2 regions of the Mesorhizobium sp. LNHC232B00 genome follow, and region 2 is predicted to be linked to the other one. Evidence: predicted binding sites of a transcription regulator. Region 2 holds the regulator's gene; the other holds the start of a gene.
The links. Region 2 encodes LexA, which represses DNA repair genes until DNA is damaged. Its sites were predicted from a motif close to TGTTCNNNNTGTGTTCNG; they were not measured.

Region 1: X743_RS159000 (UvrD-helicase domain-containing protein) is a predicted target of LexA. The motif match lies at 2,787-2,804, and genes of this name have one in related genera.

What each region holds. Positions count from the first base shown of each region.
Region 1 covers NZ_AYWP01000006.1:60,210-68,129, forward strand. Annotated here, with positions in the region: gene X743_RS159010 (hypothetical protein) at 1-239, shown strand, start outside; gene X743_RS159005 (glucose/quinate/shikimate family membrane-bound PQQ-dependent dehydrogenase) at 264-2,582, opposite strand; gene X743_RS159000 (UvrD-helicase domain-containing protein) at 2,846-5,542, shown strand; gene X743_RS158995 (ABC transporter permease) at 5,567-6,616, opposite strand; gene X743_RS158990 (ATP-binding cassette domain-containing protein) at 6,613-7,410, opposite strand; gene X743_RS158985 (substrate-binding domain-containing protein) at 7,498-7,920, opposite strand, start outside.
Region 2 covers NZ_AYWP01000005.1:109,822-117,741, forward strand. Annotated here, with positions in the region: gene gltX (glutamate--tRNA ligase) at 1-1,129, opposite strand, end outside; gene X743_RS159755 (ComEC/Rec2 family competence protein) at 1,231-3,684, shown strand; gene lexA (transcriptional repressor LexA) at 3,678-4,430, opposite strand; gene X743_RS159740 (GntR family transcriptional regulator) at 4,858-5,631, opposite strand; gene X743_RS159735 (ABC transporter substrate-binding protein) at 5,783-6,769, shown strand; gene X743_RS159730 (ABC transporter ATP-binding protein) at 6,831-7,610, shown strand; gene X743_RS159725 (ABC transporter permease) at 7,616-7,920, shown strand, end outside.

The sequences.
Region 1 (7,920 bases), on a different contig from region 2:
CCGGCGGTGGCGGCTTCCTGTCGTCGCTGCAGGGCGCGCTTGGCGGCGTCCTCGGCGAAAAGGCCGGCGCGCTGGTCAACGGCCTCGCCGCGCTCAAGGCATCCGGCCTCGACATGGCGCAAATCCAGAAGGCCGGTGAAACACTGGTCCAGCAGGCCGAAGCCGCCGCTGGCCCCGATTTGACCAACCAGGTGCTCGGCTCGGTGCCCAGCCTGAAGGGCCATCTGGGGCTCGGCTAGCACCGACGGTTTGGTGTCACTCCCCTACTTCGGCAGCGCGTAGGCCATCACGTAATCCCCGGGCTTGGTGCCGACCGAGCCGTGGCCGCCGGCGACGATGACCACGAACTGGCGCCCGTCCGCCACCGTATAGGTCATCGGCGTCGATTGGCCGCCCGCTGGCAGCCGCGCCTGCCAGAGCTGCTTGCCCGATGTCAAATCATAGGCGCGCAGATAATCGTCGACCGCAGCACCCAGGAAGGCGACGCCGCCGGCGGTGATCATCGGCCCGCCAATGCCAGGCACCCCGACCTTCAGCGGCAGCGGCAGTGGCGTCATGTCGTAGACGGTGCCGTTGCGGTGCTTGTAGGCGATCGCGCCGGTCCTGAGATCGACGCCGGCGACATAGCCCCAGGGCGGCGCCTGGCAGGGAATGCCGAGCGGCGACAGGAACGGTCCCATCACCACCGCATAGGGAGCGCCGTCATTGCGGTTCAGCCCCTGCTCGCTGCCCTTGGTGTCGTCGCCCGGCGCCGGCACGTCCGCGCGTGGAACAAGTCTCGACGTGAAGGCGAGATAGGTCGGCATGCCGAACATCACCTGCCGCACCGGATCGACCGCCACGCCACCCCAGTTGAAGGTGCCGAAATTGCCGGGATAGACCAGCGATCCCTGCAGCGAGGGCGGCGTGTAGCGGCCTTCATAGCGCAATTTGTGGAAGGCGATCCGGCAGGCCAGCTGGTCGAACATGGTGATGCCCCACATGTCGGCATCGGTCAGCGGCTTCGGGTTGAAGGTAAGGTCCGACACCGGCTGCGTCGGCGATGTGTGGTCGCCTTCGATGGCGCCGCCTGGCGCCGGCACTTCCTTTACCGCGATCACCGGGTCGCCGCTGCGCCGGTCGAGCACATAGAGATCGCCCTGCTTGGTCGGCCCGACCAGCGCCGGCACGATCGAACCGTCAGCCTTGGTGATGTCGATCAGGGTCGGCTGCGCTGGCACGTCCATGTCCCACAGGTCGTGATGTACGGTCTGCCGCACCCATTTCAACTGTCCGGTGTTGAGGTCGAGCGCGGTGATCGAGGAGGAGAACTTCTCGACATTGTCGCTGCGGCCTATGCCGAGTTGGTCCGGCGTCTGGTTGCCGAGCGGCACATAGAGCAGGCCGAGCTTCTCGTCGGCGCTCGGCGTCGACCACATGTTGGGCGAGTTGGCGGTGTAGGTCTGGCCGGGCGCCAATGGCGTCGTCTGGTCCGGATTGCCGGAATCCCAGTTCCACAGCAATTTGCCGGTGGCGGCATCATAGGCGCGGATGACGCCGGACGGCTCCTGCGTCGAATAATTGTCGTTGACCGCGCCGCCGACGATGATCTTGCCGCCCGTGATCAGCGGCGCCGAAGTCGAGTAATAATAGCCCGACTTGGGATACGGCATGTTGGTCAAGAGATTGAGCGTGCCGCCCTCGGCGAAGGCGGGGCAGACCTGCCCGTTGGCGGCGTCGAGCGCGATCAGCCGCGCGTCGGAGGTCGGCAGATAGACACGCGTCGCACACGGCTGGCCGGCGGCGCCGCCTGCATCGGCATAGTAGGATACCCCGCGGCAGGTCTGGTGCTGGCGATCCTTGTCGAGCTTGATCTTGGGATCGTAGCGCCACTTCTCCTTGCCGGTCGCCGCATCGACAGCGATGGCGAAATTGTGCGGCGTGCAGATGTAGAGCGTGTCGCCGACTTTCAGCGGCGTCACCTGGTAGGTGGTCTCGCCGACGTCGTCGGGCCCCTTCACGTCGCCGGTCCGGTAGGTCCAGGCCGGCTTCAGGTTGGCGACGTTGTCCGGCGTGATCTGGTCGAGCGGCGAATAGCGCTGGCCGAATTGCGTGCGGCCGTAATAGTGCCATTCGCCGGCCGGCACATCGCCGCCGAGATTGGCGTTGGGGGTCACCTTGTCGGTGTCGAGCGCACCGGCGATGTCCTTGGGATCCGTCGTCATCGAATAGCCGGCCACCGCCAGCGACGCCAGCACCGCCAGGATCAGCGGCGCGCGTCCGTCGGGACCGGCAAGCCCTCGCCTCGCCCACGGCGTCAGCAACCACAGCGCCACAAGCACGATGATGCCGCCGCGCGGGCCGAGTTCCCACCAGTCGAACCCGGTTTCCCAGACCGCCCAGGCCAGCGTGCCGATCACGATCGCCGCATAGAGCCACAGTGCCGTGGAGCGGCGCCGGTAGAGCAGCCAGGCGGCGATCAAGAAGGCGAGACCGGCGATGATGTAATACCAACTGCCGCCCAGCGAAGCCAACCAGATGCCGCCGGCGCCAAGCGCCAGGCCAAGCAGAAAAAGGACGAGGGAGGTGATGGTGACAGCCAAGATGATACTCCTTCGACTGTTGCGCGCCGCGCGCGGCCACGGGTAACCCCGCGTTGCGTTGCTGCCCGGAACACAACTTTCCCCTGACGGTCCCGCCTGTCAAGCACGCGCCATAAGCGCAGGCGGTAATGTTTGTTCCATCGCAATTGGCTGATAAGGCCGACGGTAGTGCGGGCGTGGGGCGGCCAAATCAGCCACTTTACCGGGAACAAAACGTAGACACTTCTGGTCTTTCCCTCCCGAATCACTACATTCGGGGGAAGATGTCCGGCTTTTCCGAAGACATGCCCTTTTTCGACGAACCCAATGCGCGGCCCACGGCCCCGTCGGGCATTGCCGCGCGCGCGATGGCAGCCCGCAGCGGCCACAACAACGCGCCCGACTATCTCAAGGGTTTGAATCCCGAACAGCGGCTGGCGGTGGAAACCACCGAAGGCCCGGTTCTGGTGCTGGCAGGTGCCGGCACCGGCAAGACGCGGGTGCTGACCACCCGCATCGCCCACATCCTCGCCACCGGCAAGGCCTTCCCGTCACAGATCCTAGCGGTGACCTTCACCAACAAAGCCGCGCGCGAGATGAAGCAGCGCATCGGCATCCTGATCGGTGAAGGCAATGTCGAGGGCATGCCGTGGCTCGGCACCTTCCACTCGATCGGCGTGAAGCTGCTGCGCCGTCACGCCGAGCTTGCCGGCCTGAGATCCGACTTCACCATTCTCGACACGGACGACGTCGTGCGGCTGATCAAGCAGCTGATCCAGGCTGAGGGCCTGGATGACAAGCGCTGGCCGGCCAAGCAGTTCGCCCAGATGATCGACGGCTGGAAGAACAAGGGCCAAGGCCCGGCCGACATTGCCGAGGGCGACGCACGCAGCTTCGCCAACGGCAAGGGCCGTGAGCTCTACAAGGCCTATCAGGAACGCCTGCAGACGCTGAACGCCTGCGACTTCGGCGACCTTCTGTGCCATCCGATCCGCATCTTCCGCGCCAATCCGGATGTGCTGAAGGACTATCACAGGCGCTTCAAATACATACTCGTCGACGAGTACCAGGACACCAACACCGCCCAGTACATGTGGCTGCGGCTATTGGCGCAGCGGCCCGAAGGCAGGCCGATCTCCCCCCTTGAGGGGGAGATGTCCGGCAGGACAGAGGGGGGCGCCTCGCGCCGACAGGCCGGTGGGGCACCGCCCCCCTCTGTCGGCTCCGCCGACATCTCCCCCTCAAGGGGGGAGATTGGGCGCTCTTCGGCGGAGGGCCGTGCCACCGTCAACATCTGCTGCGTCGGCGACGACGACCAGTCCATCTACGGCTGGCGCGGCGCCGAGGTCGACAACATCCTGCGCTTCGACAAGGATTTTCCCGGCGCGACCATTATCAGGCTGGAGCGCAACTATCGCTCCACCGCGCACATCCTGGGTGCGGCCTCCCATCTCATCGCCTACAATGAGGGCCGCTTCGGCAAGACGCTGTTCACCGATCGCAACGATCCCGAGGACGGCAAGGTCAATGTCCACGCCGCCTGGGATTCCGAGGAGGAAGCCCGCGCCATCGGCGAGACCATCGAGGCCTACCAGCGCCAGAAGCACAACCTCAACGACATGGCGATCCTTGTCCGCGCGTCTTTCCAGATGCGCGCCTTCGAGGACCGCTTCATCACGCTCGGCCTCAACTACCGCGTCATCGGCGGTCCGCGTTTCTACGAGCGCATGGAAATCCGCGACGCGCTTGCTTTCTTCCGCGTCGTCGCTAATGGCGGCGACGACCTCGCCTTCGAGCGCATCGTCAACGTGCCCAAGCGTGGGCTCGGCGAAGCCACCATCCGCCAGATCCACGACACGGCGCGCGCGCTGCGCATCCCGATGCTGGAGGCTGCCGCCAACCTCGCCGAAAGCGACGAATTGAAGCCGAAACCCCGCGCCGCGCTGCGCGAGGTCGCCGCCAATTTCGAACGCTGGCAGAAGGCGCTGGAAACCACGCCGCACACCGAACTCGCCGAGACCATTCTCGAAGAGAGCGGCTATACCGACATGTGGAAGAACGACCGCTCGGCCGAAGCCCCCGGCCGGCTGGAGAACCTCAAGGAACTGGTCCGCTCGATGGAGGAGTACGAGTCGCTGCGCTCCTTCCTCGAGCATGTCGCGCTGGTCATGGATGCCGAGCAGAATGCCGGGCTCGACGCCGTCTCGATCATGACGCTGCATTCGGCCAAGGGCCTCGAATTCGAGACCGTCTTCCTGCCCGGCTGGGAGGAAGGCCTGTTCCCGCACCAGCGCGCGCTGGACGAAGGCGGCCGTTCAGGGCTGGAGGAAGAGCGGCGGCTCGCCTATGTCGGGCTGACGCGCGCCAAGAAGAACCTGCATATCTGGTTCGTCTCCAACCGCCTCATCCACGGCCTCTGGCAATCGACCATCCCATCGCGCTTCCTCGAGGAGCTGCCGAACTCCCACGTCGAGGTCGCCGAAGCCGGCAATTCCTATGGCGGCTACGGCAATCCCTATGGCGGCGGTTCGTTCGCATCGGGCCGTGGCCAGGGAGCGGGAAGGCAGAATCCCTACGGCGCCTCGCGCTTCGACAATGTCGGTGCCAACACCGAAAAATCCGGCGCCTTCTCCAACACCTATTCGACGCCGGGCTGGCAGCGCGCACAGGCCAACCGCACCGAGGCGACCGACCGCAACTGGGGCACGCGCTCCGGCCATCAGGTCGAGCGCATCGGCTATGGTGAGACCGACTCGGGCTACGGCGCCGGCCGCACCTCGGTCAAGGGCCGCACCATCGACGGCGAACTGGTCGCCAAATCCGTCTCCGACACGCCATCCGCCTTCAGCGTCGGCGACCGCGTCTTCCACCAGAAATTCGGCAACGGCAACATTGCGGCCATCGAGGGCAACAAGCTGACCATCGACTTCGACAAGGCCGGCCAGAAACGCGTGCTGGACGGGTTTGTAGCGGCGGTGTGAGCCGCGCCCGACCGGCAGCGCCCCTCACCGGTACCTCGCCTGGTTCCACTTGTGCCCCAGCAGCGACAGGATGATGATCAGGCCGTTGAAGAACTGCACATAGAAGCCGCTGAGGCCCGCCGCCACGACGCCGGTCTGGATGAACGACACGGTCACCGCGCCGATGGCGCCGCCGGCTACTGTGCCGATGCCGCCCCAGGTCGGGGTGCCGCCGACGAACACCGAAGCCAGCACCGGCAGCAGGTAGCCGTCGCCGGCGGTCGGCCACCAGGTGAAGTTGATCATCACCGAAAACGTGCCGGCGATCGCGGCACCGATGCCGACGAAGACGAACACCTTCACCCGCACGCGCTTGACGTCGATGCCCATCTGCTTGGCGCTGTCGGGATTGTCGCCGACCACCTTGACCTGCGCGCCGAAGCGGTGGCGATTGTAGAGCATCGCCGACAGCACGACGAAGGCGATGGCCCAGAATATCTGCACCGGGATGCCGTAAACCTGGCTGGAGAAGATCTTGTAGGCCGAGCTGTCGGCAAGGCCGGTCAGCGCCATCGACCTGCCCTCGTTGATGATCTGGATCAGGCCGCGCAGCAGAAAGTTCATGCCGAGCGTGGCGATCAGCGACGATAGCCCGCCATAGACCACCAGCGACCCGACGAGGAAGCCGAGCAGCACGCCGGTGACCAGCGCCGCCGCAATACCGAGGAACGGATCGTAGCCGGCCTGCACCACCAGTGCGAACACCCAGGAGGCAAAGCCCATCGTCGCCGGAAACGACAGGTCGATCTCGCCGCAGGTGACGACGAAGACCAGCGGCACCACCACGAACAGCGCGACGGGAAGCGTCGTCAGCACGGAGCTGTAGAGATACCAGGTGGTGAACACGGTCGGGTTGGCGATCATGAACACCGCCATCATGACGATGAACACGGCGAGCGTGCCGAGCGAGGCGCGGTTGTCGATGACGAAGCCGCGCAGCCAGTGATCGGACGGATGCCGCCATTCCTTGCCGGCGGTGTCGCCGCCTGAACCGCTGAAAGGGCTTTGCAGATCGGGTTCCATGGCCTTGCTCATCGCGCTCTCTGCCCCGTTTCGCCGCCATCATGCAGTCCGGGCAGCCCGCCCGGATGCGCCACGTCTTCCATGAAATTGATGAGCTCCTCGGCCGACTTGACCTGGCTGCGGTCAGTGGTCAGCGCCACCTTGCCGCGGTCCAGCACCACGAAGCGGTCGGCGATGTCGAAGACATGATGGATGTTGTGGCCGATGAACAGGATCGAGCGGCCGCTCGCCCGCACCTGGCGCACGAAATGGAAAACCTTGGCGGTCTCGGTCAGCGACAGCGCCGTCGTCGGCTCATCGAGGATGATCAGTTCCGCCTGCTTGTAGATGGCACGCGCGATCGCCACGCCCTGGCGTTCGCCGCCCGACAGCTGGCCGACGATCGAATGCGGCGTGAACACCTTCGAGGTGAAGCCGATCTCGCGCATCAGCCGGCTCGCCTCCTCGATCTCCTTGTTGACCTTCAAGAAACCCATGAAGCCGGTGAGTTCGCGGCCCATGAAGATGTTGCGCACGATGGTCTGCTGCACCGCCAGCGCCCGATCCTGGAACACCGTCTCGATGCCGGCGTCGCGCGAGCGCGCCGCACTCCATCCGGTCACCGGCTGGCCGCGCACCAGTATGTCGCCGCTGGTCGGCCTGACGACGCCGGACAGGATCTTGATCAGCGTCGATTTGCCGGCGCCATTGTCGCCGATCAGGCCGACCACCTCGCCGCGGTCGACGCTGAGATCGACCCCGCCCAGCGCATAGACCTGGCCATAGGACTTCTTGATGTCGCGCAGTTCGATGATGCGTTCGGCCATCGGATCCTCGCTTTTCATTATCGCTTGCCGGCCTCGTCGCCGGCGGTCCTGCCGGCCGGGCTAAACCCGGCCGGCAGCCTTGGGAGGTCAGCGCAACGCCTGCTTGGCGAGCTCTGAGACGATCTCGTAGTTCTGCGGCGTGACGAAGCCGGCGCCGGTATCGACATTCATCGGCGCCAGGCCCAGCACCACTTGCTGGCAAAGGCTAAGGATCGGCAGATAGCCCTGCATGAACGGCTGCTGGTCGGCCGTCAGCTGCACCCAGCCGCCCTTGAAGGCCTCGACGATCTGCGGGCTGGTGTCGAAGCCGAAATTGAAGATGTCGCCGGGCTTCCTGCCCGCCGACTGCATATAGGTCGGCACATTGCCGAGCATCTGGCCGCCCGGATAGCCGACCGCCTTCACATCGGGATTGTTGAGCAGCGCCGCCGTGATCACCGGTATCGCCAGATTGGGGTCGGATGCCCATTCGCCGCTCGGCGGAGACGACAGCTGGATGACCTCGACGCC
Region 2 (7,920 bases):
CAAACAGGAAGGCGGCGCCGTCGACGAGCTCGACCAGCGTCTTGGCGCGCTCCTTCAAGCCGGGAAGCGCTGCCAGCAGTTGCGCCTTGTTGCGGTCGTCGAGGCGCGCGGCCATCGCCGGGCCACCCTCGAGGTAGGGCAAGGTGGCGATGAAGATGTCCAAAAGTTCGGCATCGGCCATGCGGCGCATATGGGCGCCGTTGATCGCCTCCAGCTTGGCGAAATCGAAACGGGCCGCGCCCTTGTTGACGTCGCCTATGTCGAACCAGGACACCATGTCCTTGATCGACATGATCTCGTCGTCGCCATGGCTCCAGCCCAGGCGCGCCAGGTAGTTGAGCAGCGCCTCTGGCAGGTAGCCCATGGCGCGGTAGGCTTCGACGCCAAGCGCGCCGTGCCGCTTCGACAGCTTGGCACCGTCGGCGCCATGGATCAGCGGGATGTGCGACATCGACGGCACATCCCAACCCATGGCGTTGTAGATCACGGTCTGGCGGGCGGCATTGGTCAGGTGGTCGTCGCCACGGATGATGTGGGTGATGCCCATGTCGTGGTCGTCAACGACGACGGCATGCATGTAGGTCGGGTTGCCGTCGGAGCGCAGGATGATGAAGTCGTCGAGATCCTTGTTGGGGAAGCGCACCTCGCCCTGCACGCGGTCGTGTACCACGGTCTCGCCCTCGGTCGGCGCCTTGACACGGATGGCGCCCTTGACGCCGGGCGGTGCCTCGGACGGATCACGATCGCGCCACTGGCCGTTGTAGCGCGGCGGCAGGCCCTTGGCGCGCGCCGCCTCGCGCATCGCCTCGAGCTCGGCGGGAGTCTCGTAGCTGTAATAGGCCTTGCCCAGGCGCACCAGCTCCTCGGCCACCTCGCGGTGGCGCGGCGCGCGCTCGAACTGCGAAACCGCCTCGCCATCCCAGCCCAGACCGAGCCAGGTGAGGCCGTCCAGGATCGCCGCCGTCGCCGCCTCGGTCGAACGCTCGCGATCGGTGTCCTCGATGCGCAGCAGCATCGTGCCGGCGGTGTGCTTTGCGTACAGCCAGTTGAACAGCGCCGTGCGCGCGCCGCCTATGTGCAGGTAGCCGGTGGGCGAGGGGGCAAAACGGGTGACGACCTTGTCGGACATGGAACTCTCGGGAAGCGTCTGGGGCGGGTGTGGGTGCGCGGACTTTCGCGCGTCGCGCGTTCATGTAGCATAGGGCGTCAGGGGTGCAAGGGGCAGACCCGATGGCTGGACGAAGCCGGGGCTCGGATCAGGGCGAGGACGCCATTGTTGGCGTCAGCGAGCGGTCCCTGTTTGCGATGCCGCTGCCGGCCTCGCTGCCGACGCAATCGCCTCTCGTGCCGGGTTCCGGCAACCAGCCCGCACCGGATATCCCCGCGCCAATTCCGTCGCCGGCCGGCAGGATCGTACGTGTGCGCCGGCAACTCGGCCGGCTGTCATTGCCGCGCCTGCGCAACGGCATCACTGCGGCGGCGGAGCTGGAGCTTGACCGCGGCATTGGCTTCCTGCTGGTGCCGGTTTGCCTTGCAATCGGCGCGATCGGCTATTTTTCCCTGGCAGCCGAACCGGACTTCGCCAGGCCTGTCGCGGTGGTGGCCCTCATGGGCTTCCTGGCGATTGTCTCGCGCTCGTGGCCGAAAACCCATCTGTTCCTGACGGCGGCATTGCTGTGCGCGCTTGGCTTGCTCGCCGCCAAGGTCGAGACGTGGCGCACGGGAACCCAGATGCTGGGCTCGGAAATCTCGACGCAACTGAGCGGCCGCGTCGTCTCGATCGATGAGATGGAGACCGGCCGCATCCGGCTTACCATCGACGTGACGTCGACCGCCCGGCCGAAACTGCGCTACGCGCCGGAAAGGGTCCGGCTTTCGACACGCAAGATACCGCCGGAAATGACCGCCGGCTCCCTTATTACCGGCTATGCCAAGCTGTTGCCGCCGACCGGTCCGGTGCGGCCGGACAGCTATGATTTCTCCTTCGACAGCTATTTCGCCGGCATCGGTGGCAGCGGGTTCTTTCTCGGCAATCCAAAAGTCGTTGCAGCCGACGACGCTGGCATGCCGCTGTCGGCCCGCCTTTCATCAGCGATAGAGAACGCCCGCGAAGCCATTGCCGACCATATCAGGGGCAGCGTCGGCGGCGCAGAAGGCGAGATCGCGGCGGCGTTGATCGTCGGCGTGCGCGCCGGCATCCCCGACGAAATCAACGAAGCGATGCGGCGCACCGGCATCTATCACATCATCTCCATTTCGGGACTGCACATGGCGCTGGTCGCCGGCACCATCATGGGACTGCTGCGCGGCGCCTTCGCGCTGTTCCCGGACTTTTCCGCGCGCCGGCCGGTGAAGAAATACGCGGCCGCGGCAGCACTTTTCTCGATCGCCGCCTATCTCGTCATCTCCGGCGTCGTCGTCGCCGCCGAGCGCAGCTTCATCATGCTGGCGGTGATGCTGATTGCCGTCCTGTTCGATCGCGCGGCGCTGACCATGCGCAATCTGGCGATCTCGGCGATCGCCGTCATCCTGGTCTCGCCGCATGAGGTGGTCGGCCCGAGCTTCCAGATGTCGTTCGCCGCGACCGCGGCCCTGGTTGGCGCCTATGCCGGCTGGGCGGATCACCGGGCGGGAAAGACCAGACCGCCGCCGCCGAAGCGCTCCTTGCCGGGTTTCCTGACGCGCAAATTCCTGCTGGCGACAGGCGGGCTGGCCATGACGTCGATCATCGCCGGCAGCGCCACGGCGCTGTTTGCCATCTGGCATTTCCAGCGGGTGTCGCCGCTCAGCCTGTTCGCCAATCTGGCCGTCATGCCGATCGTCTCACTCGTGATGTTCCTGGCCGTTGCCAGCGCGCTGCTGATGCCGTTCGGCCTGGACGCGCCATCCCTTTACCTGATGGGCAAGGGCCTGACCGCGATGATCGCCATTTCGGCGTGGATATCAGAACGCTCTCCGGTCGATGCGGTCGGGCTCATCTCACAGCAATCCGTTCTGCTGGTGGCAATTGCCCTGGTCATCGCGACGATGGCGACGACGTGGCTGCGGCTTGCAGCGCTTCCATTCGCGCTCGCCGGCTTGCTGGTGGTGTCCGACACGCGCACGCCGGATGTGCTGGTCTCGGAAGACGCGCGGCTGGTCGCGCTGCCGATCGGCGGTGGCGAACTCGCGGTCAGCCGGGCCCGGCCGAACGAATTCACCGTCGACAACTGGAAACGCGCGCTGAGATCCGAAACCATCATCCTGCCGGAGATGTTCGACAAGGCGGATGGACAATTCGATATTGCTGATGCCGTCAGCCTGCCGCCGGGAGCGCCGTTCTATTGCACCGACGGTGTCTGTCTCGCCAGGCACCCGTCCGGTGCGATCATAGCGCATGTCGAAGACCGCAAGGATACCTGGAAGGCCTGTGGCTTCGCCGACCTGATCATCGTCAATGACGCAACGGCCTACGACGCCTGCCACAATCCGCTGGTTCTCGTCGTCACCAAACGGCAGCTCGCCCGCAAGGGCAGCGCGGCCATCTTCTTCGACCGCCAATCGGCCACCGGTCCGCCAACCATCAGCTTCGCGGTGGACAGCCCGTATCGGCCCTGGCACGCGCAGCGAAAATTTTCGCGCGAGGCGAGGGGCCTGCAGCCCTATCGCAAACCTGACAAGCCAAGTGCCGTGCCGGCTCAGTAGCGCCTGATCAGCCCGACGAGCTTGCCCTGCACCTTGACCCTGTCCGGCCCGAAGATGCGCGTCTCGTAGGCCGGATTGGCGGCTTCAAGCGCAATCGAGGCACCCTTGCGGCGGAACCGCTTCAGGGTCGCTTCCTCCTCGTCGACCAGCGCCACGACGATCTCGCCCGGACTCGCCGTATCGGCGTTGCGGATAATGACCGTGTCGCCATCGAAGATGCCGGCCTCGATCATCGAGTCGCCCTTGACCTCCAGCGCATAGTGCTCGCCGCCCATGATCATGTCCGGCGGCACCGAGATGGTATGCGTCTGATGCTGGATGGCATCGATGGGCACACCGGCAGCGATGCGACCCATAACCGGGATGGACACCGCTGGTACCGCATCGTCGTCGTTGCCGGCAGCGGCAAAGCGCGACGGTGCCGGCTTGATCTGGCGGCCGAGGCTGCCCTGACCGAAACCGCCTTGGCCGAGACTTCCCTGGATGACACTTGGCGAGAATTTCTTCGCCGCGTTGAGGCCCGGCGCGATCGAATCGGGCAGCCGCAGCACTTCCAGCGCACGCGCTCGGTTGGGCAGCCGGCGAATGAAGCCGCGTTCCTCCAGCGCCGTGATCAAGCGATGGATCCCTGATTTGGAGGCGAGGTCGAGCGCCTCTTTCATCTCGTCGAAGGAGGGCGGAATACCGCTTTCCTTGAGCCGTTCATGAATGAACATCAAGAGTTCATGTTGCTTGCGTGTCAGCATGGCGGCCCCCAAGGCATCTGGACAAGGTTTTGATCCAGAATGGTTCTGATCCAGAATCGAAAAAACAAACCCAGAACAAACACTATCTGTTCCAGTTGTGTTCTGCAACCGTTTAAAGTTTAGTGAATTTGGTAAGAGGGCCGTAATCATTTGCAGAGCCGGACAGGCCGGAAATCGGGGATTTTCGCCCGTTGCCGCCCGTCGCCCGCATTGAAATGTCTTGGTTAATAGCCTGTGGCCTGTCTTGCGACATGGCTCGGCATCAGCCGACGGCAGAGCCCGGCGATGCCGATTTCCGCGCCTGCGATCGGCTTGCCTGCCGTGAACGAAACGAAATCAAAACGCCAACAATAGCTGTTCGGAAGCAGGTACCGATCGCGGGCTTCGGCAATCTCGCCAAGCGTCGGACGATGCGGAGGTGCCGAAATCATCCGGCAACCGCTTTCAAGCTGCCGGCGCGCCCGACGTCCTTGTTCGCGTCGCCGTCCTCGGTGTGGACATAGACGTGCAGCGTATAACCGATGTGGGCCGTCATCAGCGCTTTTGCCCGCTCGACGTCGCGGTCCAGGGCGGCTTCCATGATTGCGGTGTGGTGCTCGATCGCCATCGCCTCGCGCAGCGCGTCCATGGCCTCCTCGTAGCCAGCCTTGAGGCCGGCCGCGGCCCGCAATGTCGGCGCCAGCCCAAGAAAGCGATGGTGCCGGCGCAGCTGGTCCGAGATCGTCGAGCGAAACCGCAACAGCCAGCTGGACGTCGCCGCACTCAGCAGCGCCGCGTGAAAAGCCTCGTGGTTCTCGTCCCATTGGTCGACGGCGGCATCCGATGGGTCATCCACCGCGGTCTTGCAGCGGGCGAGCCGGTAGTGCGCGGTGACGACCGCGTCTTCCCACTGCCGGCCGCCTTTCTCCATCGATTCCTGGAAGAGCGGTATCTCGACGACCATCCTCGCGCGCGCCAGATCCTCAAGTTCGGCGCGGGACACGGGGGCGACCGCGAAGCCGCGATTGCTGATGGCGGTGACCAGGCGTTCGGCTTCGAGGCGCGACAACGCTTCGCGCAGCGGCGTCCAGCCAACTCCATAGGTGCCGCGCAAGGCGCTGAGCTTGAGCGGGGCACCCGGCATGAGACGGGTGGTGAGGATATCGCGCCGCAGAAGCTGGTAGGCGGCTTCCGTCTTGGTGGAGTTCTTCTGGTCCTGCATCGCGATCCATTCGTTCTCTGCCATTGGAGAAATTATATATGATGGTGAGTGATGGCAAGAGTTATATATAATGTTTGACATGCGCCGAGGGACTGACCATGATCGCTGGAGGTGCCCCGAAGGCGGCGCTGATCAAATCTGGGAGGAAATGATGTTGAAGTCGAAATCCGCATGGCTGTCGGGATTGGCCCTGGCAGGTGCATTGATGGTCAGCGCCGGCAGCGCCGCGGCCGATCAGATCCGTATCGGCATCGCCAATTTCGGCGAGCATCCGCAATTGAACGCCGCCATAGCCGGCTTCAAGAAGGCGCTGACGGACAATGGCTTCGTAGAGGGCAAGGACGTCGTCTACACGGAGAGCCATACCAATTTCGATGCATCGCTGGTGCCGCAGATGATCGCCAAGCTGCAGGCCGAGCAGCCCAAGCTGATCTACACCATCACCACGCCGGTCTCGCAGATCGCCAAGAAGGCACTCGCGGGCTCCGGCATTCCGATCGTCTTTGCCGCGGTCACCGATCCGGTGGCGGCCAAGCTGGTGCCGTCGTGGGACGCGGGAGATGAAGGTATGACCGGCGCCAGCGATCTGCAGGATGTCGCCGCGGTGATGGCCTTCACCAAGAAGCTGTTGCCGAACGCCAAGCGCTTCGGCGTGCCTTACAATCCAGGCGAGGCCAATGACGTTGCCCTCGTCGAAAAGATCAAGGCGGCGGCGCCCGCGGCCGGCTTCGAGGTCGTGGAGGTCGGCATCGACAACGTCAATGACATCCAGCAACGCATCGCCTCGCTCGCCGGCAAGGCCGACGTCATCTACGGCCCGGCTTCGAACCTGATCCAGCCGGCGATCGCCGCCGTCTCCGCGGCCGCTCGCCAGGCCGGCATCCCGGTCGTCAACTCCGACGACAGCGCGGTCCGCAACGGCACCGTACCGGCAAGTTTCGCGGTCAACTACACGCAGGTCGGCGTCAACGCCGGCAACATCGCCGCCGAGATCCTCAAGGGCAAGGATACGAAAACGATCGCGCCATCGCGCCCGGCCTACAAGGACCACATGCCGCAAATCTCCCGCAAGGCGATGGCTGCGTTCGGCATCGAGATACCGGCGTCGATGGCCGATTGCGGCTGCATCGTCGACTGATATCGGGACTGAGGGGGGGTGACGGCGGGGGCGCCGTCACCCGTCAGGTCAGGGAGGAACGATGCTCGAGATCCGATCCGCGCGCAAAGTATTCTACAGGGGCCAGGCCGACGAGAAGATCGCGCTGGACAGCCTCAGCCTGTCATTGGCGACTGGCGAGTTCGGCATCGTCATCGGCTCCAACGGAGCCGGCAAGAGCAGCATGCTCAACGCCATTTCCGGAGCGCTGATCCTCGATTCCGGCAAGATCCTGATCAATGGCGCCGATGTGACAAATATGCCGGTGCACAAGCGCGCCGCCAAATTGGCGCGGGTCTTCCAGGATCCGATGCGCGGCACCGCCGCCAGCATGACGGTGGCGGAGAACATGCTGCTTGCCGATCTGCGCAGCCAAAAGCGCACCTTGCGGCAAGGGTTGAACGCCACACGGCTCGCCTCCTACAAGGAGCGGCTGTCGATATTGGGCCTCGGCCTTGAAAATCGCCTCGACACGCGCGTCGACCTGCTCTCGGGCGGACAGAGGCAGTCCCTGTCGCTGATCATGGCGGTCGGCGGATCACCTGATTTATTACTGCTCGACGAACATACCGCGGCGCTCGACCCGCGTACGGCCGAGATCGTCATGCAGGCCACGGTGCGTGCCGTCAGCGCGCTGAAGCTGACCACGCTGATGGTCACCCACAACATGCAGCACGCCGTCGACTATGGCAGCCGGGTGATCATGCTCGACGCCGGCCGGGTCCTGCTGGAAGTCACCGGCGAGGAAAAGGCGAGGGTCACGGTTATCGATCTGATCGGCCATTTTTCCGTCAAAACCGACCGCATGCTGCTGGCGAGCTGATCCCCATGGGCTTTATTCAGGAAGTTCTCTCCAGCTTCATCGCGATCATGCCGGTCACCCTGGCGCAGAGCCTGATCCTGGCCTTTGTCGTGCTCGGCATCATGATCCCGTTTCGCATGTTGAATTTTCCCGATCTCACCAGCGAAGGCGCGTTTCCGCTGGGCGGCTGCGTCTGCGGCGTGCTTTTGGCTGCCGGAGCAGCGCCGGTGACCGGCATCCTGGTCGCATTCATCGTGGGTTTCGCGGCGGGCTGCTGCACCGCCTTCATCCATCTGCGCTTCCGTATCCACACGCTGCTTGCCGGTATCCT